DNA from 3 places in the Pseudomonas sp. MRSN 12121 genome. Region 1 is predicted to be linked to each of the others. Evidence: predicted binding sites of a transcription regulator. Region 1 holds the regulator's gene; each other region holds the start of a gene.
The links. The regulator FliA, encoded in region 1, starts transcription of late flagellar genes. The targets are predictions, from matches to a motif close to CTAAAGTTTNNNNNNNNNNNGCCGNTAA.
Positions count from the first base shown of each region.

Region 2: the regulator FliA is predicted to act here: its motif matches at 7,858-7,885, upstream of TO66_RS23755 (methyl-accepting chemotaxis protein).
Region 3: the regulator FliA is predicted to act here: its motif matches at 2,654-2,681, upstream of motA (flagellar motor stator protein MotA).

Region 1 covers NZ_CP010892.1:1,812,409-1,822,312, forward strand. Annotated here, with positions in the region: gene flhB (flagellar biosynthesis protein FlhB) at 1-1,006, shown strand, start outside; gene flhA (flagellar biosynthesis protein FlhA) at 1,174-3,303, shown strand; gene flhF (flagellar biosynthesis protein FlhF) at 3,315-4,637, shown strand; gene fleN (flagellar synthesis regulator FleN) at 4,756-5,586, shown strand; gene fliA (RNA polymerase sigma factor FliA) at 5,583-6,323, shown strand; gene TO66_RS08255 (chemotaxis response regulator CheY) at 6,483-6,854, shown strand; gene TO66_RS08260 (protein phosphatase CheZ) at 6,886-7,674, shown strand; gene TO66_RS08265 (chemotaxis protein CheA) at 7,702-9,904, shown strand, end outside.
Region 2 covers NZ_CP010892.1:5,246,941-5,256,844, reverse strand. Annotated here, with positions in the region: gene TO66_RS23795 (multidrug/biocide efflux PACE transporter) at 1-373, shown strand, start outside; gene TO66_RS23790 (TetR/AcrR family transcriptional regulator) at 384-1,031, opposite strand; gene TO66_RS23785 (paraquat-inducible protein A) at 1,178-1,786, shown strand; gene TO66_RS23780 (paraquat-inducible protein A) at 1,786-2,400, shown strand; gene TO66_RS23775 (intermembrane transport protein PqiB) at 2,393-4,081, shown strand; gene TO66_RS23770 (membrane integrity-associated transporter subunit PqiC) at 4,078-4,683, shown strand; gene TO66_RS23765 (inorganic phosphate transporter) at 4,828-6,447, opposite strand; gene TO66_RS23760 (transporter) at 6,700-7,722, opposite strand; gene TO66_RS23755 (methyl-accepting chemotaxis protein) at 7,997-9,622, shown strand; gene TO66_RS23750 (PepSY domain-containing protein) at 9,686-9,904, opposite strand, start outside.
Region 3 covers NZ_CP010892.1:609,344-619,247, forward strand. Annotated here, with positions in the region: gene asd (archaetidylserine decarboxylase) at 1-169, opposite strand, end outside; gene rhdA (thiosulfate sulfurtransferase) at 186-1,001, opposite strand; gene TO66_RS02655 (HDOD domain-containing protein) at 1,045-2,583, opposite strand; gene motA (flagellar motor stator protein MotA) at 2,750-3,601, shown strand; gene motB (flagellar motor protein MotB) at 3,605-4,645, shown strand; gene rsgA (small ribosomal subunit biogenesis GTPase RsgA) at 4,719-5,750, opposite strand; gene orn (oligoribonuclease) at 5,858-6,400, shown strand; gene TO66_RS02680 (trimeric intracellular cation channel family protein) at 6,575-7,189, shown strand; gene queG (tRNA epoxyqueuosine(34) reductase QueG) at 7,171-8,250, opposite strand; gene TO66_RS02690 (NAD(P)H-hydrate dehydratase) at 8,314-9,174, shown strand; gene tsaE (tRNA (adenosine(37)-N6)-threonylcarbamoyltransferase complex ATPase subunit type 1 TsaE) at 9,162-9,632, shown strand; gene TO66_RS02700 (N-acetylmuramoyl-L-alanine amidase) at 9,636-9,904, shown strand, end outside.

The sequences.
Region 1 (9,904 bases):
GGCCGGCCTGTTGATCTATGGCGGCGGGGTGGCGCTGGACCTGCTGGAAATCATGCGCCTGAATTTCTCCCTGCCCCGCGAAGCGTTGCTGAGCCCGGGCGCTATGGGGTTGTACCTGCTGCATTCGGGCAAGATCGCGATCCTGGCCTCGATGCCGATCCTGCTGCCCCTGGTGCTGGCGGCGCTGATCGGCCCGATTTCCCTGGGTGGCTGGCTGTTTTCCACCAAGAGCCTGGCGCCCAAGTTCAGCCGCATGAACCCGCTCAGCGGCATGAAACGCATGGTGTCCCCGACCTCGTTGGTCGAGTTGCTCAAGGCTTTCGCCAAATTCGTGGTGGTGCTTTTCGTGGCGCTGTCGGTGCTGTCGTCGGATATCGACGACCTGATGCAGATCGCCCATGAGCCCCTGGAGCGGGCGATCGCCCACAGTGTCGAGCTGGTGGCCTGGAGCACCTTGTGGATGGCCTGCGGGCTGATCCTGATCGCGGCGGTGGACGTGCCGGTACAGCTCTACCAGAGCTACAAGAAACTGCTGATGACCAAGCAGGAGGTGCGGGACGAGCACAAGGACCAGGAGGGGCGCCCGGAGGTCAAGCAGCGGATCCGCCAGACGCAGCGCGAGATGTCGCAGCGGCGGATGATGGCGGCGATTCCCGAGGCGGACGTGGTCATCACCAACCCGACCCACTATGCCGTGGCGCTCAAGTACGACGCCGAGAAGGGCGGGGCGCCGGTGCTGCTGGCCAAGGGCAGCGATTTCGTGGCGTTGAAGATCCGCGAGATCGCCGTGGCCAACGAAGTGTTGCTGCTGGAGTCGCCGGCGCTGGCGCGTTCGATCTACTACTCCACCGAGCTGGAACAGGAAATCCCTGCCGGCCTCTACCTGGCGGTGGCCCAGGTGCTGGCCTACGTCTACCAGGTCCGCCAGCACCAGGCGGGCAAGGGCAAGCGTCCCGAGCCGCTCAAGGACCTGCCGATCCCGCCGGATTTGCGTCGCGATTCCTGAGTCTTCTTATTCATCCAGCCAACACCGAAAGCGCCTTTTACAGTGGCTGATGGCGCAACGCCATAAATCAGTTTTTGTTCCAGGCCAAAGTTGGAAGGCTTCTTGCAATACCCGCCCTGCGCCGCCTTCAGGCGTCAAAAGTTTGCTTCAGGGGACGGGAAATACCGGTGGATCGCTCTCAGTTAATCAGCACGGCTCGCACTAACCTGACTGACCTCAGTCGGGGGAACCTGGGTGTGCCGCTGTTGCTGCTGGTCATGCTGGCCATGATGATGCTGCCGGTGCCGCCGTTCCTGCTGGACGTGTTCTTCACGTTCAACATCGCCCTGTCGATCGTCGTGTTGCTGGTCTGCGTGTACGCCTTGCGGCCGCTGGACTTCGCGGTGTTCCCGACCATCCTGCTGGTGGCGACCCTGCTGCGCCTGGCGCTGAACGTGGCGTCCACCCGCGTGGTGATGCTCCACGGCCAGGACGGCCACGCCGCCGCGGGCAAGGTGATCCAGGCGTTCGGCGAGGTGGTGATCGGCGGCAACTACGTGGTCGGTATCGTGGTGTTCGCGATCCTGATGATCATCAACTTCGTGGTGGTGACCAAGGGCGCCGGGCGGATTTCCGAGGTGAGCGCGCGCTTCACCCTCGATGCGATGCCGGGCAAGCAGATGGCCATCGACGCCGACCTCAACGCCGGCCTCATCGACCAGGCCCAGGCCAAGGCGCGCCGTCAGGAAGTGGCCCAGGAAGCCGAGTTCTACGGTTCCATGGACGGTGCCAGCAAGTTCGTCCGCGGCGACGCCATCGCCGGCCTGCTGATCCTGTTCATCAACCTGATCGGTGGCATGGCGGTCGGTATCTTCCAGCACGGCATGTCGTTCGGCGATGCCGGCCGGGTCTACGCATTGCTGACCATCGGTGACGGTTTGGTGGCGCAATTGCCATCGCTGCTGCTGTCCACCGCGGCCGCGATCATGGTGACCCGTGCCTCCGGTTCCGAGGACATGGGCAAGCAGATCAACCGGCAGATGTTCGCCTCGCCCCGGGCCCTGGCTGTCGCCGCCGGCCTGATGGCGGTGATGGGCCTGGTGCCGGGCATGCCGCATTTTTCCTTCCTCAGCATGGCGGCCCTGGCGGCCGGCGCGGCGTACCTGTTCTGGAAACGGCAGAACGTGGTCAAGGCCCAGGCGCTGGAAGAGGTCAAGCGCCAGCAGGACCTGCTGCCTTCGCCGGCGCGGGCCCTGGAAACCAAGGAGCTGGGCTGGGATGACGTGACCCAGATCGACATGATCGGCCTGGAAGTCGGCTACCGCCTGATTCCCCTGGTGGACCGCAACCAGGGCGGGCAACTGCTGGCGCGGATCAAGGGGGTTCGTAAGAAGCTGTCCCAGGATCTGGGCTTCCTCATGCCCACCGTACACATCCGCGACAACCTCGACCTGGCGCCGAGCGCCTACCGGCTGACCCTTATGGGGGTGATCCTGGCGGAGGCCGAGATCTATCCGGATCGCGAGCTGGCGATCAACCCGGGCCAGGTCTACGGCACGCTCAACGGCATTACCGCCAAGGATCCGGCCTTCGGCCTGGAGGCGGTGTGGATCGAGGTCAGCCAGCGCGCCCAGGCGCAGTCGCTGGGGTACACCGTGGTCGACGCCAGCACCGTGGTCGCCACTCACCTCAATCAGATTCTGTACAAGCATTCCAGCGAGCTGATCGGTCACGAAGAAGTCCAGCAACTTCTGCAATTGCTGGCCAAGGGTTCGCCAAAGCTGGCCGAAGAACTGGTGCCGGGCGTGCTGTCGCTGTCGCAGTTGCTCAAGGTGCTGCAGGCGCTGCTGGCCGAACAGGTGCCGGTGCGCGATATCCGCAGCATCGCCGAAGCCATCGCGAACAATGCCGCCAAGAGTCAAGATACTGCCGCTCTGGTGGCCGCGGTGCGCGTCGGATTGTCGCGCGCCATCGTGCAAAGCATTGTAGGTACTGAGTCCGAGCTGCCTGTGATCACCCTGGAGCCAAGGTTGGAACAAATCTTGCTCAACAGTCTGCAGAAGGCAGGACAAGGCTCGGAAGAGGGTGTTCTGCTGGAGCCAAGCATGGCTGAGAAGCTGCAGCGCTCGTTGATCGAAGCCGCGCAGCGCCAGGAAATGCAAGGTCAACCGGTGATTCTGCTGGTAGCCGGTCCGGTCCGCGCGATGCTCTCGCGCTTCGGGCGCCTGGCAGTCCCGGGCTTGCATGTGTTGGCGTACCAGGAAATTCCCGACAACAAGCAAGTGACCATCGTTGCGACAGTAGGGCCCAACGGCTGAGGTAGTGGGTTATGCAAGTTAAGCGTTTTTTCGCCGCCGATATGCGTCAGGCCATGAAGCTGGTTCGTGATGAGCTGGGCTCCGACGCTGCCATCATTGGCAACCGCCGCATCGCCGGCGGTGTCGAGCTGACGGCTGCGCTGGATTACAAGCTGTCGGCGCTGGCGCCGCGCGTGCCGAACATGGAACTCGAAGACGAGCTGCGCAAGACTCAGTCGCGCATCGTCACCGCCCAGGCCGAGCTGAGCCTGCGTGGCGAGGGCGAAACGAATGGCAACACCAATCGCCAACTGTTCGCCGGCCTGCCGCTGACCGCCGCCGAACCGCTGATCGAACCTACGTTCAGCGAGCCGCCACGCCCGGCCCCGGTAGCCGCCGCGCCGGCCGTGGACCAGCGTGCGCTGGACTCGATGCGCTTCGAACTCAATGGCCTGCGCGAGCTGCTGGAAGTCCAGCTCGGCTCGCTGGCCTGGAGCCAGCTGCAAGGCAGCCGGCCCGAACAAGCCAACCTCTGGCGGCGCCTGCAGCGTATCGGCTTGTCCGGTCCGCTGGCCCGCGACCTGCTGGCGCTGATCACCGAAATCGACGAACCCCGCCAGGCCTGGCGCATGCTCCTGGCCCACCTGGCGCGGATGATCGTGACCCCGGAAGTCGAACCCCTGGAAGAGGGCGGTGTGATCGCCATGGTCGGCCCCGCCGGCATGGGCAAGACCACCACCCTGGCCAAGCTGGCGGCGCGCTACGTACTCAAGTACGGCGCGCAGAACATCGCCCTGGTGAGCATGGACAGCTATCGCATCGGTGCCCAGGAGCAGCTCAAGACCCTGGGACGCATCCTCAATGTCTCGGTGACCCATGTCGACCCAGGCCAGTCCCTGGCCCAGGCCCTTGATCCGCTGCTGCGCAAGCGCGTGGTGCTGATCGATACCGCCGGCCTGCAAGCCAGTGACCCGGCCTTGCGCATGCAGCTGGAAAGCCTGGCCGGCCGCGGCATCCGGGCAAAAAATTATCTGGTCCTGGCAACCACCAGCCAGAAACAGGTTCTAACCGCCGCATACCACAGCTACAAGCGCTGCGGGCTGGCCGGCTGCATCCTGACTAAACTGGATGAAACCGCCAGTCTTGGCGAAGTGTTGAGCCTGGCCATCGGTCACGAACTGCCTGTCGCCTACCTGACCGATGGTCCGCGGATTCCGGATGACCTGCACTTGCCGCGTCGTCACCAGCTGGTCAGTCGCGCGGTGAGCGTGCAGATGCAGGAAGAACCCAGCGAGGAAGCCATGGCCGACATGTTCGCTGACCTCTACCACAACCCGACCAAGCGGGTTGGCTGAGGGAATCATGAAAAGATTGCAATGTACCTACATCGATGGTCTGCCAGGCATTGTTCCGTTGGTGAACGCGCAGCCAGTTATGTGGCCCCGTCTAAGTAAGACAAGGTAAAGAAAGAACATGGGCAGCATGCATCCCGTACAGGTGATCGCGGTGACCGGCGGCAAAGGTGGCGTCGGCAAGACTAACGTGTCAGTGAACTTGTCCCTGGCCCTAGCGGAGCTCGGCCGGCGCGTCATGCTGCTGGACGCCGACCTGGGCCTGGCCAATGTCGACGTGCTGTTGGGGCTGACGCCCAAACGGACCCTCGCCGATGTCATCGAAGGCCGCTGCGAGCTGCGCGACGTACTGCTGCAAGGGCCGGGCGGCATCCGCATCGTGCCCGCGGCATCCGGCACCCAGAGCATGGTGCACCTGAGCCCGGCGCAGCATGCCGGCTTGATCCAGGCGTTCAGCGACATCGGCGACAACCTCGATGTCCTGGTGATCGATACCGCCGCCGGCATCGGCGACTCGGTGGTCAGCTTTGTCCGCGCCGCGCAGGAAGTGTTGCTGGTGGTCTGCGACGAGCCGACCTCAATCACCGACGCCTACGCGCTGATCAAGCTGCTCAACCGCGACTACGGCATGAACCGCTTCCGCGTGCTCGCCAACATGGCGCAGAGCCCGCAGGAAGGCCGCAACCTGTTCGCCAAGTTGACCAAGGTCACGGATCGCTTCCTCGACGTCGCCCTACAATATGTCGGTGCCGTGCCTTACGACGAATGCGTGCGCAAGGCCGTGCAGAAGCAGCGTGCGGTCTATGAGGCATTCCCCCGTTCGAAGTGCGCGCTGGCCTTCAAGGCCATTGCACAGAAAGTCGATACCTGGCCGTTGCCGGCCAATCCACGTGGGCATCTTGAATTTTTCGTCGAGCGGCTAGTGCATCAGACAGCAGGGCCGGTGCTATGAGCGCCAGCGGCTACAACCTTTACAAAAAGTCGGCACGCGACAGCCAGTACGAACTGATCGAGCGCTACGCGCCCCTGGTCAAGCGTATTGCCTATCACCTGCTGGCGCGCCTGCCGGCCAGCGTGCAGGTCGAGGACCTGATCCAGGCTGGCATGATCGGCCTGCTCGAGGTATCGACCAAGTACGACGCGAGCAAGGGCGCGAGTTTCGAGACCTACGCCGGTATCCGTATCCGTGGGGCGATGCTCGACGAGGTCCGCAAGGGTGACTGGGCGCCGCGCTCGGTACACCGCAATACCCGCATGGTGAGCGACGCGATCCGTGCAATTGAAGCTAAAACCGGTCGCGACGCTAAAGATCATGAAGTTGCGGCCGAACTTCAATTGAGTCTCGATGATTATTACGGGATTTTGAACGACACCTTGGGCAGTCGCCTGTTCAGCTTCGACGACCTGTTACAGGACGGCGAGCATGAAGGGCTGCATGAGGATGGCGCGAGTGCTCATCTCGAGCCGTCGCGCGACCTGGAGGACGAACGTTTCCAGGCCGCTCTGGCGGACGCGATTGCCAATTTGCCGGAGCGTGAGCGACTGGTCTTGGCGCTGTACTACGACGAAGAGCTGAACCTCAAGGAAATCGGTGAGGTCCTGGGGGTCAGCGAATCGCGGGTCAGCCAGTTACACAGCCAGTGCGCGGCCCGTTTGCGGGGGCGTTTGGGGGAGTGGCGAGCGCGCTGACAGGCAGTGTGGGGACACTGCGGACGAGACTGGCACGACGTTGTCGGTCTTGCGGTGTGTATTCCATGCAGTCGTTGAGTGCTCTGCCTGATTGATTGAATGGCGCGTCCAGCTGCTGGGCGCGTTTAAGACTGCTTGGAGGTCGAATTGGACAAGAACATGAAAATCCTCATCGTTGATGACTTCTCAACGATGCGGCGGATCATAAAAAACCTGTTGCGTGACCTGGGTTTCACCAACACGGTCGAGGCTGACGATGGCACCACCGCCATTCCGGTTCTCAACAGCGGAAGCATCGACTTTCTGGTAACGGACTGGAACATGCCCGGCATGACCGGTATCGATCTGCTGCGCCATGTGCGCGCCGATGAAAAACTCAAGCACCTGCCGGTACTCATGGTGACCGCCGAGGCCAAGCGCGAACAGATCATCGAAGCGGCCCAGGCCGGGGTAAACGGTTATGTGGTCAAGCCCTTCACGGCCCAGGCGTTGAAAGAGAAGATCGAGAAGATCTTCGAACGCATCGGTTGATGTGTGGAACCATTCCGCCACGGGGGGAGCTATGGAGCACAACGAATCTTCATTGGGCGACTTTGAGTCGACCCTGAAAAAACACGCAGTGGAACTGGTCGACAGCCTGGAAAAAGGCAAGTTCGGCGAAGCAGTGCAACTGATCCATGAGCTCAACCAGACCCGTGACCGCGGCCTGTACCGGGAGGTCGGCAAGCTCACTCGCGAACTGCATAGCGCCATCGTCAATTTCCAGATTGACCCGCATATGCCGCAAGCCGAGGAAGTGTCGCAGATCACCGATGCCACCGAGCGCCTGTCCTATGTGGTCAAGCTGACCGAGGCCGCGGCCAACCGCACCATGGACCTGGTCGAGAGCGCCACCCCGTTGGTCAACGGCCTGAGCAGCGAAGCCCAGGCCCTGAGTGCCGACTGGGGGCGTTTCATGCGCCGCGAGCTGGGTGCCGACGAGTTCCGCGATCTGGCCCGCCGTGTGGATGGTTTCCTGACCCGCAGCGAGCAGGAGACGCGCGCTGTATCGAGCAACCTCAATGACATCCTGCTGGCACAGGACTACCAGGACCTGACCGGCCAGGTGATCAAGCGCGTGACCCAACTGGTCACCGAAGTCGAGAGCAACCTGCTCAAACTGGTTCTGATGGCCAGCCAGGTCGATCGTTTTGCCGGCATCGAACATGACCGCGCGGCGATCCTCGCTGAAAAAGATCCGCAAAAACATCTGGCCAAGGGTGAAGGTCCGCAGATTCATGCCGATAAACGTGAAGACGTTGTATCCGGTCAGGACGATGTCGACGATTTGCTTTCCAGCCTTGGATTTTAGGCTCAGACCTAGTAGGAGCACCCATTAATGAGCTTCGGCGCCGATGAAGAGATCCTTCAGGATTTTCTGGTTGAGGCCGGCGAGATTCTAGAGCAACTGTCCGAACAACTGGTCGAGCTGGAAAGCCGGCCGGACGATGCAGACTTGCTCAATGCAATTTTTCGCGGTTTTCACACTGTTAAAGGGGGCGCCGGCTTCCTCCAGCTCAACGAGCTGGTGGAGTGCTGCCACATCGCCGAGAACGTGTTCGACATCCTGCGCAAGGGTGAGCGCCGCGTCGACGCGGAACTGATGGACGTGGTACTCGAAGCGCTGGACGCGGTGAATGGCATGTTCGGCCAGGTCCGCGAGCGTACCGAGATCACTGCCGCCACCCCGGAACTGCTGGCCGCCCTGGCTCGCCTGGCCGAGCCTGCCGGCGCCGAGGAGGCTGCCGCGCCAGTCGAACCCGAGATCGCCGAGCCGGTTGCCGAAGTGGCCGCCGAAAGCGAGTCGGGCGATATCACCGACAGCGAGTTCGAGCAGTTGCTCGATTCGCTCCAGGCCGCCAAGACCGAGGCCGAAGCCCCGGTGGCAGCCGCTCCCGTAGCCGATGGCGAAGCGGCCAGTGACGAAATCACTGACGCCGAGTTCGAGTCGCTGCTCGACCAATTGCATGGCAAGGGCCAGTTCGCACCCGATGCGGTGGCGCCTTCGGCCAGTACGCCGGCAGCGGAAAAGACCGCCGCCAGCGACGAAATCACCGATGACGAATTCGAGGCCTTGCTGGACCAGCTGCACGGCAAGGGCAACTTTGCCGTCGATGCGCTGGAGTCCGCGGTGGCCACGGCGGTGCCGCCGGCCGCACCGAGCGCGGCAGCCGCCGGTAGCGATCTGATCACCGACCAGGAATTCGAATCCCTGCTCGACGAGCTGCATGGCAAGGGCAAGTTCTCGGAAGTGCCGGCTGCCGCTGCGGCGACCGTTGGCAGTGCCGCCGCCACTGCTGCGGCGCCAGCCGCCGTCGCCAAGCCGGCGGCGAAGAAGGTCGAGCCCAAGGCCGAGACGCCGAAACCGGCGCCCGCGCCAGCCGCTGCCGCTCCGGCTCCAGCCCGTGCACCGGCTGCCGCCCCGGCGGAAAAACCGGTCAGCGAAGCCGAAACCACGGTGCGGGTCGATACCGCGCGCCTGGACGAAATCATGAACATGGTCGGCGAACTGGTACTGGTGCGTAACCGCCTGGTGCGCCTGGGGCTCAACAGCGGCGACGAAGCCATGTCCAAGGCCGTGTCGAACCTCGACGTGGTCACCGCCGACCTGCAGACCGCGGTGATGAAGACCCGGATGCAGCCGATCAAGAAAGTCTTCGGCCGCTTCCCGCGCCTGGTTCGCGACCTGGCCCGCCAGCTCAAGAAAGAGATCAACCTGGAGCTGGTCGGCGAAGAGACCGACCTCGACAAGAACCTCGTCGAGGCCCTGGCCGACCCGCTGGTGCACTTGGTGCGCAACGCCGTCGACCACGGTATCGAGTCGCCGGAAGAGCGCGAGGCTTCGGGCAAGTCCCGGGGCGGCAAGGTGGTGCTGGCCGCCGAGCAGGAAGGCGACCACATCCTGTTGTCGATCTCCGACGACGGCAAGGGCATGGACCCGAACGTCCTGCGTGCCATCGCGGTCAAGCGCGGGGTCATGGACAAGGATGCCGCCGATCGTTTGAGCGACACCGAGTGCTACAACCTGATCTTCGCCCCGGGCTTCTCGACCAAGACCGAGATCTCCGACGTGTCCGGCCGCGGCGTGGGCATGGACGTGGTGAAGACCAAGATTTCCCAGCTCAACGGTTCGATCAACATCTACTCGACCAAGGGCCAGGGCTCGAAGATCGTCATCAAGGTGCCGCTGACCCTGGCGATCATGCCGACCCTGATGGTGATGCTGGGCAACCAGGCGTTCGCCTTCCCGCTGGTCAACGTCAACGAGATCTTCCACCTGGACCTGTCGCGCACCAACGTGGTCGACGGCCAGGAGGTGGTGATCGTGCGCGACAAGGCGCTGCCCCTGTTCTACCTCAAGCGCTGGCTGGTCAGCTCCGCGGTTCATGAAGAGCAGCGCGAAGGCCACGTGGTGATCCTTTCGGTCGGCACCCAGCGCATCGGCTTCGTCGTCGATCAACTGGTCGGCCAGGAAGAAGTCGTCATCAAGCCATTGGGCAAGATGCTCCAGGGAACACCGGGCATGTCCGGCGCCACCATCA
Region 2 (9,904 bases), 3.4 Mb from region 1:
GTGTACGCCGCTGCTGGCCTGGATCATGGACAGGCCCCTGGTCGACATGGGCCTGGTGACGCTGTTCATCGGCCTGGTCGCCCTGGCCTGGAACGTGGTCTTCAACGCCTTGTTCGATCGCCTGCTCAAGCGCCTGGCCCTGGTGCCCAACGGCTGGACCCGGGTCGCCCACGCGCTGCTGTTCGAGGGCGGCCTGGTGGCGGCAAGCGTGCCGCTGATCGCCTGGTGGCTGCACGTCAGCCTGCTGCAGGCATTGATCCTGGACCTGGGCGTGCTGCTGTTCTTCCTGCCGTACACCTACGTCTACCACTGGGTCTACGACCTGGTGCGCGAGCGCCTGGTAGCGGGGCGGGCGCTCGATCGCGCCAGCTGAAACCGCGCGCTCAGGGAGCGGCGTGGTGGCGCTCGATGGCCTCCAGGTAGGCCGTCAACGCGCGGGGCACTTCCTGCAACAGCAGAATGCTCTTGAGCTGGCTATTCTCCAGAGCAACCTGGAACAGGCCGATGGGCAATCCGCGCATGGCCGCCACGTAGGCGTTGAGTTGCGCGGCACTGGCGGCAGGCAGGCGCAGGGCGAGCATACGGTGGTAGGTCTCCTCGATCCGCGCCTGGATGGTCGGGGCCTGGAGCTGGCCGGGGGTGAACGTGGGGCTGATCATCAGCAGCAGGTCGGGATGGGCTTCCAGGTATTCCATGATCGGCATGCTCATTCGCTCGATCACCTCCTGGCTGCTCGACTCGACCCAGGTGGCCGGGTCGATGGCCAGGAGGTTGGCGGTGATCTGTTCGAAAGCGTCGATGTGGCGCTGGCCCAGGGCGTCGAACACGCTCTGCTTGTCGCTGAAGAAGTGGTATAGCGAGCCAATGGAGGTGCCGGCTTCGCGCGCCAGGCCATGCATGGTCAGGCTGGCCACGCCCTGGCTGACCAGCAGGTGCGCGCAGGCGTCGAGAATCGCCGTGACCCGATCATGGCCACGGGTTTGTTTGGGCGAGCGCGAGGGTTTGGCCGGGAGCATTTTTGAATCGTTCATGGTCTGACAAGCGGCAAGGGGCATACATTATGGCGCACCGGAACATTTACAGTACCGATGAAAAACTAGACACCATTCTCTACTTTTGCAGAGAATACGCGCCGCGGACCAGCGCCCTCCGCTGTCCAACCTGAATCTCGAAGACCATGACTCTCTCTCCCAACTGGATCATCTGCGAGCATTGCGACTCGCTGTACCAGCCCGTGCCGCTTGCAAAAGGCCAGACGGCCCAATGCTCGCGTTGCGGCGCCGTGCTGGAACGGGCCCGGCATTTGAACGTGCAACAGTTGTTCGCGCTGTCGATCACCGCGGCGCTGCTGTTCGTGTTCGCCAACGCTTTCCCGGTGATCGGCATCAGCCTCGAAGGCCTGAGCAACGAAGCGACCCTGTGGCAGTCGGTCGAGGCCCTGGCCCAGGGCCGTATCAGCGTGATCGCCGCGGTCACCGGCCTGGCGATCATCCTGGCTCCCGGCCTGCAGATCGCCTTGCTGTGCTGGGTGCTGGGCTTCGCCTGCGCCGGGCACGCGGCGCCGGGTTTCAAGGCCTGCATGCGGGCCCTGGAGCATCTGCGGCCCTGGAGCATGCTCGAGGTGTGCCTGCTGGGCATCCTGGTGGCCATCGTCAAGCTGGCGGGCATGCTCGATGTGCATCCGGGCCTGGGGCTGTGGTCGCTGTCGATGCTGACGGTGCTGATCATCCTGATTTCCGGCAAGGGCATCCGGCGCCTCTGGGACGACCTGGAGGGCCGCTACTGATGAGCCAGCCCCCCTATGCCCGCGACCTGGGCCTGATGCTGTGCCACACCTGCGGCCAGAGCTGCCCGCAAGACGTCCACGTCTGCCCGCGTTGCGAAGCCACGGTGCATGCGCGCAAGCCCAACAGCCTGAGCCGTACCTGGGCCTTCCTGCTGGCCAGCCTGATTTTCTACATTCCGGCCAATGTGCTGCCGGTGATGTACACCCAGGTCTTCGGCAGCGGCAGCGAGAATACTATTCTGAGCGGGGTGCTGGAGTTCTGGCATCACGGTTCCTGGGACATCGCGCTGCTGATCTTCGTCGCCAGCGTGGTGGTGCCCTGCATCAAGTTCTTCGTCCTGGCGATGCTGCTGGTCACCTGCCAGCGCCGCAGTCATTGGGCGATGCGCGAGCGCGCCAAGCTGTACCGCTTCATCGAGGTGATCGGCTACTGGTCGATGCTCGACGTGCTGGTGGTCGCCCTGGTGGCGGCGCTGGTGCAATTTCACGCCCTGAGCTCGATCGAGCCGCGCATGGGCATTCTGTTCTTTGGTTTGGTCGTGGTCCTGACGATGTTCGCGGCCATGAGTTTCGATCCCCGGCTTATCTGGGATGTAGAGGTTGAAGATGTCTGATCATCCAGGTTCCAACGCTTCAAGCGCGCCAGCGACGCCGGGCACCCCCGCGGTCAGGACGCGGCGGTTCAACGTTTCGCTGGTGTGGATCGTGCCCATAGTCGCGGCCCTGGTCGGCCTGTCGATGCTGGTGCACAAGTCGCTGTCGGCCGGTCCGGAAATCTCCATCAGCTTCCAGACCGCCGAGGGCCTGGAAGCCAACAAGACCCAGGTCAAATACAAGAACGTGGTGATCGGCAAGGTCACTTCCATCGCCCTGAGCAAGAACCGCAGCAAGGTGATCGCCAAGGTCGAGCTGGACCAGTCCGCGGAGTCCTTCACCGCCGCCGACTCGGCGTTCTGGGTGGTGCGTCCGCGCATCGGCGCCGGGGGCGTGTCCGGGGTCGATACCCTGTTGTCGGGGGCCTTCATCGGCGCCGACGCCGGCCAGGACGAGAAACGCAAGAAGAGCTTCGTCGGCCTGGAGACGCCGCCCGCGGTGACCTACGGCCAGAAGGGCAAGCGCTTCACCCTGCACACCGACGACCTGGGTTCGCTGGACGTCGGCTCGCCGGTCTATTACCGACGCATCGAAGTGGGCCAGGTGATTTCCTACAAGCTCTCGGAAAACGGCAAGGGCGTGGATGTGCGGATCTTCGTCAACGCCCCCAACGACCAGTTCGTCACCACTGACTCGCGCTTCTGGAACGCCAGCGGCGTGGACGTGACCCTGGGCGCCAACGGCCTGAAGGTCAACACCGAGTCCATGTCGACGATCCTCGCCGGCGGCGTCGCCTTCGTTGAACCCAAATACAGCCCCAACGCCAAGCCGGCCGACGAGAACGCCAGCTACCAGCTGTTCGCCGACCAGGACACCGCGCTGGCGCCGCCCGATGGCGACCCGTACTACATGCGCATGCGGTTCGACCAGACCTTGCGCGGGCTGGCGCTCAATGCCCCGGTGGAGTTCCTCGGGGTGAACTTCGGCCGGGTGGTGTCGATGGACCTGGATTACGACGAGCAGAAAAAGACCTTCTCCACCGTGGTCGGCGTGGTGATCTACCCGGCGCGGCTGGGCAAGGTCCATCAGCAGCTGGAGAAAATCAGCGGTGCCGATGAAAGCCGCGCGGGCTACCTGATCGGCGCTTTCGTCCAGCATGGCCTGCGCGCCCAGGCGCGCAGCGGCAACCTGCTGACCGGCCAGCTGTACATCTCCATGGATTTCATCCCCAACGCCAAGCCGGTGGCTTTCGACCCGACCATCCGGCCGCTGGAAATTCCTACCGTGCCGGGCGGCCTGGACAAGCTGCAGGAACAGTTGCAGCGAGTGGTGGAGAAGATCAGCAAGCTGCCGATCGATGCCATCGCCAACAACCTCAACGGCAGCCTGAGCGAGATGCAGAAGACCTTGCAGAACGTCAACGGCAAGGTGCTGCCCGAAATACGCGACACCCTGGAGCAGACCAAGAAGACCCTGGCCACGGCCAACGACAGCTTCGCCGAGGACTCGCCGCAACGCCTGCAACTGGGCCAGGCGATGGACGAAGTGCAGCGCACCGCGCGTTCGGTGCGGGTGCTCACCGACTTCCTCAGCCGGCATCCGGAGGCGCTGATCCGTGGGCGGCTCAAGGACAACCAGCCGGACGCCTACAAATCCTCGACCTCGTCTTCGCGTGAGCCCGAACCGGAAACCCAGCCATGAAAAAAACGCTTGTGTTGTTGATCGCATCCCTGGGCCTGGCGGCCTGCAGCTCGGCGCCGACCCATTACTACACGCTGATGGCGCCGGCGCCCGAGCCGGCATCGGCTGCTGTCGCGGGGTCGGGCCTGCAATTCGAGATGGCCGCGGTACGCATTCCGATGCAGGTCGACCAGCCGCAGTTGGTCGTGCGCCAGGACGGCGGCACCCTGGCGATTCTGGAAACCGCGCGCTGGAGCGCCCCGCTGGTGGATGAGTTCCACGACGCTCTGGCCAGCCAGATGGAACAGCAACTGGGCACGCGCAACCTCGAAGGCCTGCCCAAGGCGGCGGGGCAGCCGATCCTGTCGCTGCAGACCGACGTGCGGCGCTTCGAGTCGGTGCCGGGCCGCCATGCGCTGATCGACGTGGTGTGGAACCTGCGCCTGCGCGGCGACGGCGTCGACCGGCGCAGCCTGACCTGCAGCAGCCGCATCAGCCAGCCGGCCAGCGTCGAACTGTCGAGCCTGGTCCAGGCCCATCAGCGGGCCATCGACGAGTTGGCCAAGCGCATCGCCGGCACCGCCAAGCGCTGGGTGCAAAACCCCGCGACCCGCTGCCCCTGACACCTATCCCTTGTAGGAGCGAGCGGGCGGCGATCCGACTTGCCCGCGATAGGGCCGTGACAAACGCCACCGGGCCAGGTTCCTGAGCACGGTTGTGTGATCACCGACGCCATCGCGAGCAAGCTTCGCTCCTACATGGGGGGCTCAGAACAGCTGGGTGAACAGCCAATAGAGGCTGCCGGACAGCAGGATCGCTGCCGGCAGGGTCAGTACCCAGGCCATCAGCAGGTTGCGGATGGTCTGCATCTGCAAGCCACCGCCGTTGGCGACCATGGTCCCGGCCACGCCCGAGGACAGCACGTGGGTGGTGGACACCGGCAGGCCGAACAGGTCCGCGGCGCCGATGGTCAGCATCGCCACGGTTTCCGCCGAGGCGCCCTGGGCGTAGGTCAGGTGGGTCTTGCCGATCTTCTCGCCGACGGTGACCACGATGCGCTTCCAGCCGACCATGGTGCCCAGGCCGAGGGCGATGGCCACGGCGATCTTCACCCACAGCGGAATGAAGCGCGTGGCGTTGTCGATCTGCTGCTTGAACAGCTGCAGCTTGCCCTGGGTGTCGGCGTCGAAGTGGCCGACCTGGTGCTTGTCCATCAGGCGGATGGTTTCGCTGCTCAGGTACATGTCGTTGCGCACGTTGCCCATGGCCTCGGCCGGTACCTTGGCCAGCGAGCCGTAGCCTTTCACTTCGTCACCGATATGGCCGGCCAGGGCGGCCAGGGCCGGGACCAGTTGCGGCGTGGCTTCCTTGCTGCGCACGTAGTCGGACAGCACTGCGCGCGGGTCGGCGGGGGCCGGTTGCGGGGCGCTTTTCACCAGGGCTTGCTGGGTCACCTCGGCCACCGCGGCGAATTGCAGGGCCTGGTCGGCCGGCATGGTGCGGTTCAGCGCGTAGGCCATGGGCAGGGTGCCGACCAGGATCAGCATGATCAGGCCCATGCCTTTCTGGCCGTCGTTGGAGCCGTGGGCGAAGGACACACCGGTGCAGGTGGCGATCAGCATGCCGCGAATCCACCAGGGCGGCGGCGTGTTGCCCTTGGGCGCCTTGTACAGCGCGCGGTTCTTCACGAACAGGCGCAGGGCCAGGAGCAGCAGCGCCGCGCAGGCGAAACCGATCAGCGGCGAGAACAGCAGGGCGTAGCCGACCTTGGTGGCCTGGCTCCAGTCCACGCCGCTGGTGCCGTCGCGCCCGTGCATCAGCGCGTTGGCCACGCCGACGCCGATGATCGAGCCGATCAGGGTATGCGACGACGAGGCCGGCAGGCCCAGCCACCAGGTGCCGAGGTTCCACAGGATGGCGGCGATCAGCAGGGCGAAGATCATCGCGAAACCGGCCGAGGAGCCGACCTGCAGGATCAGTTCCACCGGCAGCAGGGCGATGATGCCGAAGGCCACGGCGCCGCTGGACAGCAGCACGCCGAGGAAGTTGAACAGGCCCGACCAGACCACCGCGAAGTGCGGCGGCAGCGAATGGGTGTAGATCACTGTGGCCACCGCGTTGGCGGTGTCGTGGAAACCGTTGACGAACTCGAAGCCCAGGGCGATCAGCAGTGCTACGCCGAGCAGCAGGAACGGGGTCCAGGTGGTGACGCTGGTGCCCAGTTCGTGCATGTCGTGCATCAGGCTGTAGGCGGTGAACAGCAGGCCCATGGCGAGCACCGCGAAGAAGGTGACCAGGGTGAAGGGGCTGGGTTTCTTATCCAGTTGCGGTCGGGCTTGGGCGGCGGTCGAAGCTGTGCCGGAAGCGCTCAGGGAAGGGGTGGCCATGGCCGGACAATCCTGTGGCAGGGAGGAGTGCCGCCCATGATCGTTGCCAAATATTACAGAGAGACTGCCTCAGGTCATGGTTTGGGTGAATCCTCTAACCATTGGTCAAGAATCAGCGCCATTGACTGTAGGAGCGAGCGGGCGGCGATCCGACTTGCCCGCGATAGGGCCGTCCCGGTTCGGACTTTGTCCTGTCGGGTGCCAGCGCCGACGCCTTCGCGGGCAAGCCTCGCTCCTACGCCAAGCGCTGCCCTACAGGTCCTGGCGCTTGCGGAAGGCCCAGCGCCCGGCGATGACGGTGAAGGTGGCGACCAGGGCGACGAGGATCCAGAAGCCTTCCGGGTCGCCGGAGAAGGGAATGCCGCCGACGTTCATGCCGAAGAAGCCGGCGATGATGTTGATCGGCAGCGCCAGCACCGTGACCACGGTCAGGGTGAACAGGGTGCGGTTGGTCTGTTCGTTGATATTGGCGGCGATTTCTTCCTGCAACAGCTTGATCCGCTCGCCGAGGGCGGTGAGGTCGTTGATGATCAGTGCGAACTCCTCGGTGGACTTGCGCAGCTCCTTGACGTCGTCCTTCTGCAACCATTGCGGCGGCCGGTTGAGCAGCCGCAGCAGCGAGCCCGGCTCCAGCGCCAGCAGGCGTTGCAGGCGCACCAGCACCCGGCGCATGGCCCCCAGTTCGGCGCGGTTGGTGGAAATCCGCGCAGCCAGCAGCTGGTCTTCGATCTGGTCGACGTTGAGGCTGGTCTTGCGCACGATCTGGGTCAGCACCTCGCCCTGGTCGCGCAGCAGGTGTACCAGCAGTTCCAGGGGCGAACGGAAGCGTTCGCCGGCCTTGACCGAGGAGCGCAGCTTGTCCACCGAATGCAGCGGTTGCAGGCGCGCGCTGACGATCAGCCGGCTGCGCGCGCAGACCCACAGCGTGGAGATGTCCGAGGACAGCATGCTGCCGAAGTTGAACACCACGTCGTTGACCACCGCCAGCAGGGCCGAGTCGACATGCTCGATGCGGGTCGAGCGCGAGCCCTCGTGCAGCGCCTCGAAGAACTCGTCCGGCAGCTGCAGGTGGGTCTGCATCCAGCGTTCGCAGGCGGCATGCGCCAGGTTCAGGTGCAGCCAGAGAAACTCCTCGCCCTCGTCGGGCCGTTGCAGGGCCTCCAGGGCCTTGGCCGAGTCCAGCTCGCGCCCCCGCTCGCCGGGGCGGAAGGCGAAGCCGTAGAGCAGGCCGAACAGATCGGAATCGCGGTGGGCGTGGTCGAGGCTGTGATTCATGGAGGCTCGCAGGGGGGAAGGCACCTGTAGGCGGTTTTACAGGTTCACTTGAGCCGGATCATCGCAAGCCGCCATGACGATTTTGTGACATTTCGAAGTGCAATATTCCGCGGCTATAACCGTTTGTCGAAGGCTCTCAAGAAAGCCTTCGCCAGGCCGATCACGCCCAAGACAACGGCGCGATCGGTTGGCCCCGGTTCGCCTGACAGGGATGTTCGCACGCTACGCATGCCCGCCCCGGGCGTGCCTTATCCCTGTTGAGAGATTTCATTCGATGTCCTTGCAAAAATCCCTGAGAGCGCAAGTCCTGGCCTTATTGAGCGGCAGCCTGCTGGCGATGCTGTTGATCGCGCTGGCGTGTTTTCATTTCCTGTCCAATGGCGTGCAAGGTTATCGCGACCTGATCGAGGGGCCGTTGCGCACCTCGCAACTGATCGATGAGGCCAACCTGCAGTTCAAGGTCCAGGTGCAGGAGTGGAAAAACGTGCTGCTGCGGGGCAAGCAGAGTGCGGAGTTGAACAAATACTGGCAGCAGTTCGAGGATCGCCAGCGCGACGTGCAGGGCATTCTTGGCCAGCTGGCGGCCGAGCCCGGCATCGAGGCGACACTCAAGGGCCGTATCGAACGCTTGCGCGATGAGCATCGGGCACTGGGCGCGGCCTACCAGAAGGGCCGCGACGCCTTTGTCGCCGCCGGTGCCGATCCGGTTGCCGGCGATGCCGCAGTCAAGGGCGTGGACCGGGCCACCAGCGAGCAGATGAGCGAACTGGTGAGCGAGCTGCGCAAGCAGGGCAGCGCGCAGTCGCACACCATCAGCGCCGCCGCACAGCGCACGGTGTGGGGCGGCTTGCTGGTGATGCTGGTGTCGGGCTTGCTGATCGGCCTGCTGAGCCTGTGGCTGGTCAACCGCAGCCTGGTGGAACCGATTCGCCAGTTGATCGACTACGTGGCGCAACTCAGCCGGGGGCGGATCGCCGAGCGCGTGGCCAGCGAGCGCCAGGACGAACTGGGCAAGCTGGCGGTCGCCGCCAATACCCTGCGCGATTTCCTCGCCGAAACCTTCAGCCGCCTGCAACGCAGCGCCTCCGACCTGGACAGCGCCAGCGGCGAGCTGAATGCCATCGCCACGCTGATGTCCCAGGGCACCAACGAACAGTTCGAGCGTACCGACCAGGTCGCCACGGCGATGAACGAGATGTCCGCCACCGCCCAGGAAGTGGCGCGCCACGCGGCGGATGCGGCGCGTGCCGCCGACGATGCCGACCAGTCGGCGCAGCAGGGCGAGCAGGTGATGCAGGGCACCATCCACACCATCACGCAGATGCGCGGGGAAATCGCCAACACCGCCGAGGTGATCCGCCGCCTGGAAGCCGACAGCGGACGCATCGGCAAGGTGCTGGAGGTGATCCGCGGGATCGCCGAGCAGACCAACCTGCTGGCGCTCAACGCCGCCATCGAGGCGGCGCGTGCCGGCGAGGCCGGGCGCGGTTTCGCCGTGGTCGCCGACGAGGTGCGCAGCCTGGCGCAGCGTACTGCGGCGTCGATCATCGAGATCAACCAGATCATCCAGACCGTGCAGACCGGTGCGCTGGACGCGGCCCAGGCGATCGAGACCGGCCAGGCGCGCAGCGACGAGAGTGTCGAGCAGGTGACCCAGGCCGGCGCCATGCTGGAGCGGATCACCGAAGCGGTGGAAGCGATCCGCGACATGAACCGGCAGATCGCCACGGCGGCGGAAGAACAGACCTCGGTGGCCGAGGACATCTCGCGCAACCTGACGGAGATCACCAGCATCGCCAGCACCAACCTGGATAACGTGCAGCGCACCGAAAGCGCGAGCCAGAACCTGCACGGCCTGTCGGGGCAGTTGAACGAGGTGACGGCACGCTTGAGTGCCTGATGCGCCAGGCATGAAAAAGCCGCGTGGCCTTTCGGCCACGCGGCTTTTTTTTGCAGGTAAGGATTACCGGTCTTGCTTGTTGCTCAGCACCTTGCCGGTCTTGGCGTCCAGGTCGACATCCCACTCCACGCCCTTGGCGTCGCGCAGTTCCACCTGGTAGACGTAGGCGCCGGCCGCGGTCTGCTCGAGTTCGGTGTCGGTGATGTTGGCGGCGCTGGTGCCCGGGTGCTGGGCCAGCGCGGCCTGGTTGAGTTTTTCCAGGTCCATGATGGTGCCGGCCTT
Region 3 (9,904 bases), 1.2 Mb from region 1:
GGTCCTCCACCAGTGCCTGCGACATATCCACCTGATAACGCTTGGCGAACCAGGCGGTGAAGGCATTCTTGAACCAGCGCACGCGGCACTCGGCGATGCAGCCGGCCAGGCGCGACAGCAGGTGGTGGGGCAGCAGGTACTGGCTGAGGATAAACAAACGCTTTTTCATTAACTGTCCTTAAACCTTAAATCTCTACGGGCGTATCGGGGTGGTTGCCCCATTCGCCCCAGGAACCGGCGTAGCCCTTGACTCGCGGATAACCGAGGGCCTTGGCCACCAGGTAGGTGAAGCCAGAGCGGTGGTGAGTCTGGCAATGGGTAATCACTTCTTTGTCTTTGCTGATGCCAAGTCGCTCGAGAATCTGCGGCATGTCGCGGCGGATCCGCAGGCTGCGTGCCTGATCCATGCCCGCCGTCCACTCGAAGTTGATCGCGCCGGGAATATGCCCACCCTTGGCGGCGAGGACTTTCTCACCTGAATACTCCAGCGGGCCGCGGGCATCCCAGATCGCCAGGTCGGCGGCACCCAGACGGCTTTGCAGGTATTCCCGGGTGGCGGTCGGCTCGTCGTGCAGGGTCAGGGCGACGGGGCCGCCCACGGCGGCCGGCACCTCGCTCGACACTGGCAGGCCGTCGGCCAGCCAGGCGGGCAGCCCGCCATCCAGGTAGTGATAGCGGGAGTGGCCGATCACATCCAGCAGCCAGATGAAGCGCCCGGCCCAGCCACCGCCTTCGTCGTCGTAGACCACATAGACCGCCTCCGGGTTGTGCCCGAGCTCGCCGAACAGCGCTTCGAGCGCCGCTTGCGGTGGCATCAGCCCGGGCGCTGGCGCCTGACCCAGCTGAGTACGCTTGGGATCAACGAAATGCGCGCCGGGAATATGCCCTTCGGCATAGCGGGCGGCGCTGGTCAGATCCACCAGAATCAGTTCGCGGGCGTCGAGGCGAGGGAGCAAGTCGCTCGGCTCGATCACCAGCGGCAAGCCAGAGAAGTCAGGCATGTGAGGTCTCCAGGGCACAAAGGAGGGGATTGTAGCGCAAGCGTCAGCGGCTGCGGTTGGTAAAGCTGTGCAGGGCCTTTTCGATGCACTGCGCGGTCTTGCCGAAAGCCTGTACGGAGATCTCCGAGAAGGGTTGGCCACCCTGGTCGGCGACAATCAGCATGATCACCCGGCCATTGCTCGGGACCGAACGCAGCAGCAGGTGTTCGCCGCGGAACAGGCTGCGCAGGCTGTCGGGCAGGCGGGCGGAAAACTGCGCAGTGTTGGCAGGTGTCAGGCGCACTTGCGCCGGAGCGTCGAGCAAGCGTTGCAGCACGCTGCTCTGACTGATCTCCAGCGACAGGCTGGCGGCTTGCGCGGGGAGCCCGGCGAGCTGATGCACCCGCAACTGGGTTCGCGTGCGATCGACCATCAGCAGCATCACCCGACGCATGCCGCAGGCCACCAGGGCATTGCAGGCCTGGGTAGTCAGATGCATGGCATTGCTGAAGCGGCTGGGCTCGACCAGCAATTCGCTGCACTGCTTGCGCCATTTGGCCAGGTCTTCGGCGGTCGGGCCGGGAGCTGGAAGTTCACCGCTGTGCTCGCGATCGCTGCCCCAGGGCCAGAGCAGTGCCTCGGCCGGATGCCACAGGTCGGCCATGCTGTGCTGTCGCGCGCTCTGCGCGGCTTGCTGGTGCAACTGTTGCTGCACGTCGTCCATCGGCAGTTGCAGGTACAGGCTGGTGAGGTATTGCCAGCGCAGGCAGTGCGCGCCGGTCCAGGATTCTTGCGCCGAGAGGGCCAGGGCATTGGCCAGCAAGACGCTGTTGGCCGGTTGGTTCAGCCAGCGTTGCAGGGCCGGATCGGCATCCAGGCATTGCTGCTGGTGCAGCGGATGGGCGTTGTCGCGGGCGATATGCAGGGCTTTGGCCAGGTGATCCTGCTCGTCGATCAGCAGGCGGTAGCCTTGCTGGACCCAGATCGGCAGATGCCAGATGTCCACCAGCGCCTGGCACAGCCGGAGCAGGCTGACGCCGAACAATTCCTGCTCGACCTGCCGGGCCGGCTCGGCCTGGTGGACGACGCGCCGTTGCCATTCTTCGAGCAGCTTCGGATAGGCCAGCGCCATGGGCCACAGCGGCGAGAGAAACAACAGGCTGCCCCAGTGGATGTCCTGCCAGAGCCGGGCCAGGCGCCCGGCGAAAAAACCATTGGCCTGTTGGGTCGCATGCTGGCTGATCATTTGCAATTGACGCAGCCCGACGGGGATCTGCTCCTCGGGCTGGGCCGGCAGGCGGTCGATCAGCTCTTCGGTGCGCTTGAGCCCGAGGCGATTGAGGGCAATCTCCAGATTTTCCGCCGGCTCGCCCATGCTGCCATGGGTATGGAGATTGGCTTCGCGGATCACGCTCAGGGCCAGCGCGGGGCTGTCCTGCATCAAATCGGCGATATCGCGCAAGGAACTGCGGTTGTCCCGGATGGCCCGGCAGACCCGGTCGTGGCTGGCCTGCGGCACTGGCAAGCGGACTGAGTCGAGCCGCTTTATCCAGGCTTCGAGGGAGTTGGGAATAGTCGTTGGGACTGTCGTTTCATTAGACATGGCTGGGCGCAATCATCGTCTGCTGTAAACACGCCCAGAGCGGGCCAAACTGGCTTTTCGCCTTAACGGCCTATAGTCTGGCGCAGTTTTGTCGATAAGTAGAAGAAGAGATTTAAGAACTTCCGAATAAGACCTTGAACCCGACTCAGTAAGTACTTTCCTACCTATGGCTAAAATTATCGGCATCATCGTCGTGTTCGCGAGTGTTCTCGGCGGATACGTGCTTTCTCACGGCAAGATCGCAGCCCTGATCCAGCCCTTCGAGGTCATGATTATCGGTGGCGCCGCGCTGGGGGCGTTCCTCCAGGCGAACCCTGGCTACATGACCATGCACGTGCTCAAGAAGTCCCTGGGGATGTTCGGCTCGCGCTTTTCCCAGACCTTCTACCTGGAAGTGCTGGGGCTGATCTACGAGATCCTCAACAAGAGCCGCCGTGAAGGCATGATGGCGATCGAAGGCGATATCGAAGATGCCGCCGCCAGCCCGATTTTCGCCAAGTACCCGGCCGTGCTCAAAGACGAGCGCATGACCGCGTTCATCTGTGACTACCTGCGCATCATGTCCTCCGGCAACATGGCTCCCCACGAGCTCGAAGGCCTGTTCGACATGGAGCTGTTCAGCCTCAAGGAAGACCTCGAACACCCCTCCCATGCGGTCAACGGCATCGCCGATGGCATGCCGGGTTTCGGTATCGTCGCGGCGGTACTGGGGATCGTGGTGACCATGGCATCCCTGGGCGATGGCGACCAGAAGTCCATCGGCCTGCACGTAGGTGCGGCGCTGGTCGGTACCTTCTTCGGTATTCTCGCGGCCTACGGCTTCTTCGGCCCATTGGCCCATTCCCTGGCGCACGATGCCAAGGAAGAGCTGAACGTCTACGAAGCCATCAAGGCTTCCCTGGTGGCTTCGGCTTCCGGCATGCCGCCATCGCTGGCCGTGGAGTTCGGGCGCAAGGTGCTGTACCCGGCGCACCGTCCAAGCTTTGCCGAGCTGGAACAAGCGGTTCGCGGTCGCTAAGCCATGGAAAACAATCAGCCGATTATCATCAAGCGCGTCAAGCGCTTTGCCGGCGGGCATCACGGCGGGGCGTGGAAGATCGCCTTCGCCGACTTCGCCACGGCGATGATGGCGTTCTTCCTGGTGCTGTGGCTGCTGTCCACGGCCACGCCGGAACAGAAGATCGCCATCGCCGGTTACTTCAAGGACCCGATCGGCTTCTCGGAAAGCGGTACGCCCTACATCATCGACCTGGGCGGTTCTCCCGAGCTGGCGCCGGACAATACGCTCAACCCCGAGATCAAGTCGCAGCCTCAGCCAGACAAGGTCACGGTGGATACCGATCAGGTCGAGAACATGGCCGAGCAGGTTGAAAGAGAGCGTCTGGAACTGCTGCTCCAGGAGTTGCAGAACAAGGTCGAAGAGAACCCGCAGCTGCAGAAGTTCAAGGACCAGATCCTGTTCGAGATCACTCCGGACGGCCTGCGCATCCAGATCATCGATTCGGAAAACCGGCCGATGTTCGACTCCGGCAGTGCGCGCCTGAAGCCGTACTTCGAGGACATCCTGCTGGCCATGGCCGACACCATCAAGGCGGTGCCGAACAAGATCAGCATCAGCGGCCATACCGATGCCAAGCCTTATGCGGGCACTGGCGACTTCGGCAACTGGGAGCTTTCGGCCAACCGCGCCAATGCCGCGCGTCGCGCGCTGGTGGCGGGCAGCTACCCGGATGGGCAAGTGGCACGAGTGGTGGGTTATGCCTCGTCGTCGCTGTTCGATCGCAAGGACCCGTTCAACCCGGTCAACCGGCGTATCGACATCGTGGTGCTGACCAAGAAGGCCCAGCGTGCCATCGAGGGTGAAGTTGCCCCCGATGCCCCGGCACCGACCCAGGGCCAGGGCGCGCCGGGCGAAGTGCCGGCGGATCCGAACGCCTTGCCGCCGGAGCAGGAGCCGTTGCCGGCGCATGAGCTGCGTGAGCGTTTGAATCTTTTCGAGGATGCAGCACCGAAGACCGGAGGAGCGACCGCGCCGGCGGCCGCTCCTCCGGCGGCGCGCTGATCGGCAAGCGACAGTGCTCCATGAAAAAGGCCGCGATCATCGCGGCCTTTTTGTTTCTGCGTGGTGCTGCCTGTTAATAGCTGCTATCCGGCAGGCTGGCGATGATCGAGCGATAGCTGTTCATCCGTTGCTGCTGGATGCGGCCGTCTTCCAGGGCCTTGAGCAGGGCGCAGCCCGGTTCGCGGTCATGTTTGCAGTCGCGGAAGCGGCAGGTGCCCAGCAGGTCGTTGAATTCGATGAAGCCTGCCTCGACATCGGCGCGGCTGACGTGGCCCAGGCCGAATTCGCGAATCCCCGGGGAGTCGATCAGTTCGCCACCACCCGGAAAGTGGAACAGGCGCGCGGTGGTGGTGGTGTGGGTGCCCTGGCCGGACAGTTCCGACAAGGGGCCGACGCGGGTTTCCACGTTGGGCAGCAGGCTGTTCACCAGCGACGACTTGCCCACGCCCGACTGGCCGACGAACACGCTGATGCGCCCGTCCAGTTGCGCTTGCAACTGCTCCATGCCATTGCCGTGGTGAGCCGAGACTTCCAGCACCGGATAGCTCAGTTGCCGATAGACCGCCAGCAAGGCGTTCAGGGCCGGTGCGTTGTGCTCGTCGATCAGGTCGAACTTGTTGAGCAGCAGCAGCGGACGGATGCCGGCGTGCTCGGCCGCTACCAGGTAGCGGTCGATCAGGTTGGCATGCGGCTCGGGCAGCGGGGCGAAGACGATTACGATCATGTCGACGTTGGCCGCGACGGGCTTGAGCTGGCCGCGGCTGTCCGGGCGGCACAGCTCGGTGTGGCGCGGCAGTTGCGCGACGATCACCCCGATGCCCTGGTTGCCCGGGCGCCAGACCACCTGGTCGCCGGTGACGAGGGCCGGCAGGTTGGCGCGCAAGTGGCAGCGGAACACCTGGCCGGCCAGTTCGCCTTCGCGTGCCTCGACCTCTACCTGGACGCCGAAGTGGGCGATCACCAGGCCGGTCTGTTCCGGGCCGAGATCGCCGCCTTCCAGTGCTTCCACGGCGGAGGATTCACGCTTGGCGGCGCGGGCGGCGCGCTCGCCTTGAATCTTTTCGATGCGCCAGTTTTGGCGACGATTGAGCTGGCGTTTGGCCATTGGTGTTCCGTATCGATAATGCGGCGGTTAGGTAAAACGGCCGCGAGTTTAGCACGCCAGCGCGCCCCTCTAGGCTAAACTGCGCACCTACGCCGAGGAGCCGACACATGCAAAACCCGCAGAATCTGATCTGGATCGATCTGGAAATGACCGGTCTGAACCCTGACACCGACGTCATCATCGAGATGGCCACCATCGTTACCGACAGCAATCTCAATACCTTGGCGGAAGGCCCGGTCATCGCCATCCACCAGAGCGATGAAATCCTCGCGGGCATGGATGAGTGGAACACCCGCCAGCACGGCGGCTCCGGTCTGACCCAACGGGTGCGCGAAAGCCGCATCAGCATGGCCGAGGCGGAAGCGCAGACCATCGCCTTCCTCGAGCAGTGGGTGCCCAAGGGCAAGTCGCCGATCTGTGGCAACAGCATCTGCCAGGACCGGCGTTTCCTGTATCGCCATATGAAGACGCTGGAAAGCTACTTCCACTACCGCAACCTGGACGTTTCCACCCTCAAGGAGCTGGCCGCCCGTTGGGCGCCGGAGGTGCGCGACAGTTTCAAGAAAGGCAGCACCCACCTGGCGCTGGACGACATCCGCGAATCCATAGCCGAGCTGCAGCATTACCGCAAGCACTTCATCAAGCTCTGATGGTTCGGTGTTGAAGCCATCGCGGGCAAGCCTCGCTCCTACGGATCACGCGGACTTGTAGGAGCGAGGCTTGCCCGCGATAGGCGCGCTGCGTTCTCCAGCAATTCCAGCCGGCGCCCCCTTTTGGTGCCTGCATCAACTGAGTAGACTGCGCGCCTTTCCGTAAGGACCGCCATCATGCTGCTGATGCTCTACCTGATTGCCATTACCGCCGAAGCCATGACTGGCGCGCTGTCTGCCGGGCGTCGCGGCATGGACTGGTTCGGTGTGGTGCTGATCGCCTGCGTCACGGCCCTGGGTGGCGGTTCGGTGCGCGACGTGCTGCTGGGGCATTATCCGCTGACCTGGGTCAAGCACCCGGAATACCTGGTGCTGACTTCGGTCGCGGCTCTGGTGACGATCTTTATTGCCCCCCTGATGCGCCATCTGCGCTCGCTGTTCCTGGTGCTCGACGCCGTGGGCCTGGTGGCGTTTACCCTGATCGGTTGCATGACCGCCCTGGAAATGGGCCACGGCATGCTGGTGGCCTCGGTCAGCGGAGTGATCACCGGGGTGTTCGGCGGCATCCTGCGGGACATTTTCTGCAATGACATCCCGCTGATCTTCCGGCGTGAGCTGTATGCCAGCGTCTCGTTCGCCGCGGCCTGGTGCTACATGCTCTGCATCTATCTGCAGTTGCCGGGCGAACAGTCGATCCTCATCACCCTGTTCGGCGGCTTTCTATTGCGCTTGCTGGCGATCCGGTTTCACTGGGAAATGCCCAAGTTCGTCTACAACGACGAGCAGTGACGGCTGGCGTGCTGCTCCAATGCCCACTCCACGTGTTCGCGCACCAGGTCCGAAGGGTAGTCGCGACGGGCTTTCAGGGCCTCCAGCACCGGAATGCTCGACGGCGCGTTGCCGAGCCCCACTGCCAGGTTGCGTAGCCAGCGCTCGTAGCCGGCGCGGCGCAGCGGCGAGCCTTCGGTACTGCTGAGGAACTTGTCCTCGTCCCACATGAACAGTTCGGCCAGTTCGGCATTGTCGAGGTTGTGCCGTGGCTTGAAGTCGCCTTCGCCGGAAGGGCGGGCGAAGCGGTTCCAGGGGCAGACGATCTGGCAGTCGTCGCAACCGAACACCCGGTTGCCGATCAGCGGGCGCAGATCTTCGGGAATGGCGTTTTTCAGCTCGATGGTCAGGTACGAGATGCAGCGTCGGGCGTCCAGGACATAAGGGCCGACAAACGCCTTGGTCGGGCAGATATCCAGGCAGGCGCTGCAGCGGCCGCAATGTTCGGTGGCGTGGGGTGCGTCCACCGGCAGGGGCAGGTCGACGAACAGCTCGCTGAGGAAGAAGTAGCTGCCGGCCTTGCGGTTCAGGACCAGGGTGTTCTTGCCGATCCAGCCGAGCCCGGCCTGTTCGGCGATGGCTTTTTCCAGTACGGGCGCGCTGTCGACGAAGGCGCGGTAGCCGAACGGGCCGATTTCCTTCTGGATGCGCTCGGCCAGTTGCTGCACGCGCTTGCGGATCAGCTTGTGGTAGTCGCGGCCCAGGGCGTAGCGCGAGACATAGGCCTTTTCCGGCTGGGCCAGGCGTTGCGCCATCTGGGTGTCGCCGGGCAAGTAGTCCATGCGCAGCGACACCACGCGCAGGGTGCCGGGAACCAGTTCCTCGGGGTGGGAGCGTTTGCTGCCATGGGCGCCCATATAGTCCATCTCGCCGTGGTAGCCGGCCTCGAGCCAACGCTCCAGATGCTGTTCATGCTCGGCCAGGTCCAGGCCGCTGATGCCGACTTGCTGAAAACCCAGCTCGCGGCCCCAATCCTTGATCAACTGGGCGAGGGCGGGCAGGTCGGTGGTGATGGCGGGCATGAGACGAGAGAAACCGGGGCTGAGGTGCGTATAATTCTGCCAGACATCGGAGCCCGAAGACGCATGCCGCAGACAAAACACCCTTTACCCGACATTCAGTTGTTGGCGCCCGGCACCTTGCCGCGGCTCGAGGCCCGTTCGCCAAGCGCTCATAAAGGCCAGTTCGGACACCTGTTGCTGATTGGCGGCGATCGCGGTTTTGGCGGCGCGGCCCTGCTCAGTGCCGAGAGTGCGCTGCGTAGCGGCGCCGGAATGGTTTCGCTGGCGACCCGCAGCGAGCATGTCGCCGCCGCGCTGGCACGGATTCCCGAGGTCATGGCCCAGGGCACGGATTCGGCCAACCAGTTGATGGGGTTGCTGGATCGGGCCTCGGTGATCGTCGCGGGCCCTGGACTCGGTCAGGCCGCCTGGGGGCGCAGCCTGTTATCGGCCGCGGCCAATGCGCCACGGCCCCAAATCTGGGACGCCGACGCGCTCAACCTGTTGGCCGAGGGTGGCCTGGCCTTGCCCCCGGGAGGCGTCATCACCCCGCATCCGGGGGAGGCGGCGCGCCTGCTGGGCATCAGCACCGCGCAGGTACAGGCGGATCGCCCGGCCGCGGCTCGAGCGCTGAGCAAAAAATACACAGTCGTGGCCATCCTCAAGGGGGCCGGCAGCCTGATTGCCAGCCCGGATGGGCGCCTGGCCCGTTGCGAGCGCGGGCATCCGGCCATGGCCACCGCGGGGCTGGGCGATGTGCTGGCCGGCCTGGTCGGCGCTTTGCTGGCGCAAGGCATGCCGGCGTTCGACAGTGCGTGCCTGGCGGTGTGGCTGCATGCCGTCGCCGGCGAGCAGCAAGGTAAATTGGGCCGGGGGCTGGCGGCCAGTGATTTGATTCCAGCCATTCGTCAGTTGCTGGAGGAGCAGTCACCGTGTCTGAAATAACCCTGTATCTGGCGGACGAAAACGCCATGGTTGCCTTTGGTGCGCGCCTGGCGCAGATCACCCAGGGGCTGGGCGTGATCTTTCTCGAGGGTGACCTGGGGGCGGGGAAGACCACACTGTCGCGAGGGCTGATCCGTGGCCTGGGGCATGTGGGAGCGGTGAAAAGCCCGACCTTTACCCTGGTCGAGCCTTACGAAATCGGCGATGTGCGGGCTTTCCACTTCGATCTTTACCGCCTGGTCGATCCTGAAGAGCTGGAGTTTCTCGGCATCCGCGATTATTTCGAGGGTGATGCATTATGTCTGATCGAGTGGCCCCAGCGTGGTGCAGGCTTTTTGCCAAAGCCGGACCTGACCATTACCATTAGCCCGCATAACAGCGGGCGTTCCCTGCACTTGTTGTCGCAAGGCTCGCGTGGCGAGTCCTGGTGTGCCGCTTTGGCGTTGGAATTCAAATAATTGATGGGGTTAGGTATGCGCATTCGCGCGTTGGTTACTGTCGTAGGACTGTTGCTTACGGCATTGGCCGTCGACGCTCTGGCCGCTACACAGGTCCGCAGCGTTCGCCTGTGGCGGGCACCGGATAACACTCGACTGGTATTCGACCTGTCCGGTCCGGTCCAGCACAGCGTCTTCACCCTGACGGCCCCCGATCGTCTGGTGATCGATATCAACGGCGCGACCCTCGGCGGGCCGCTGAATGTCGCCACGGCGAATACGCCGATTACCGC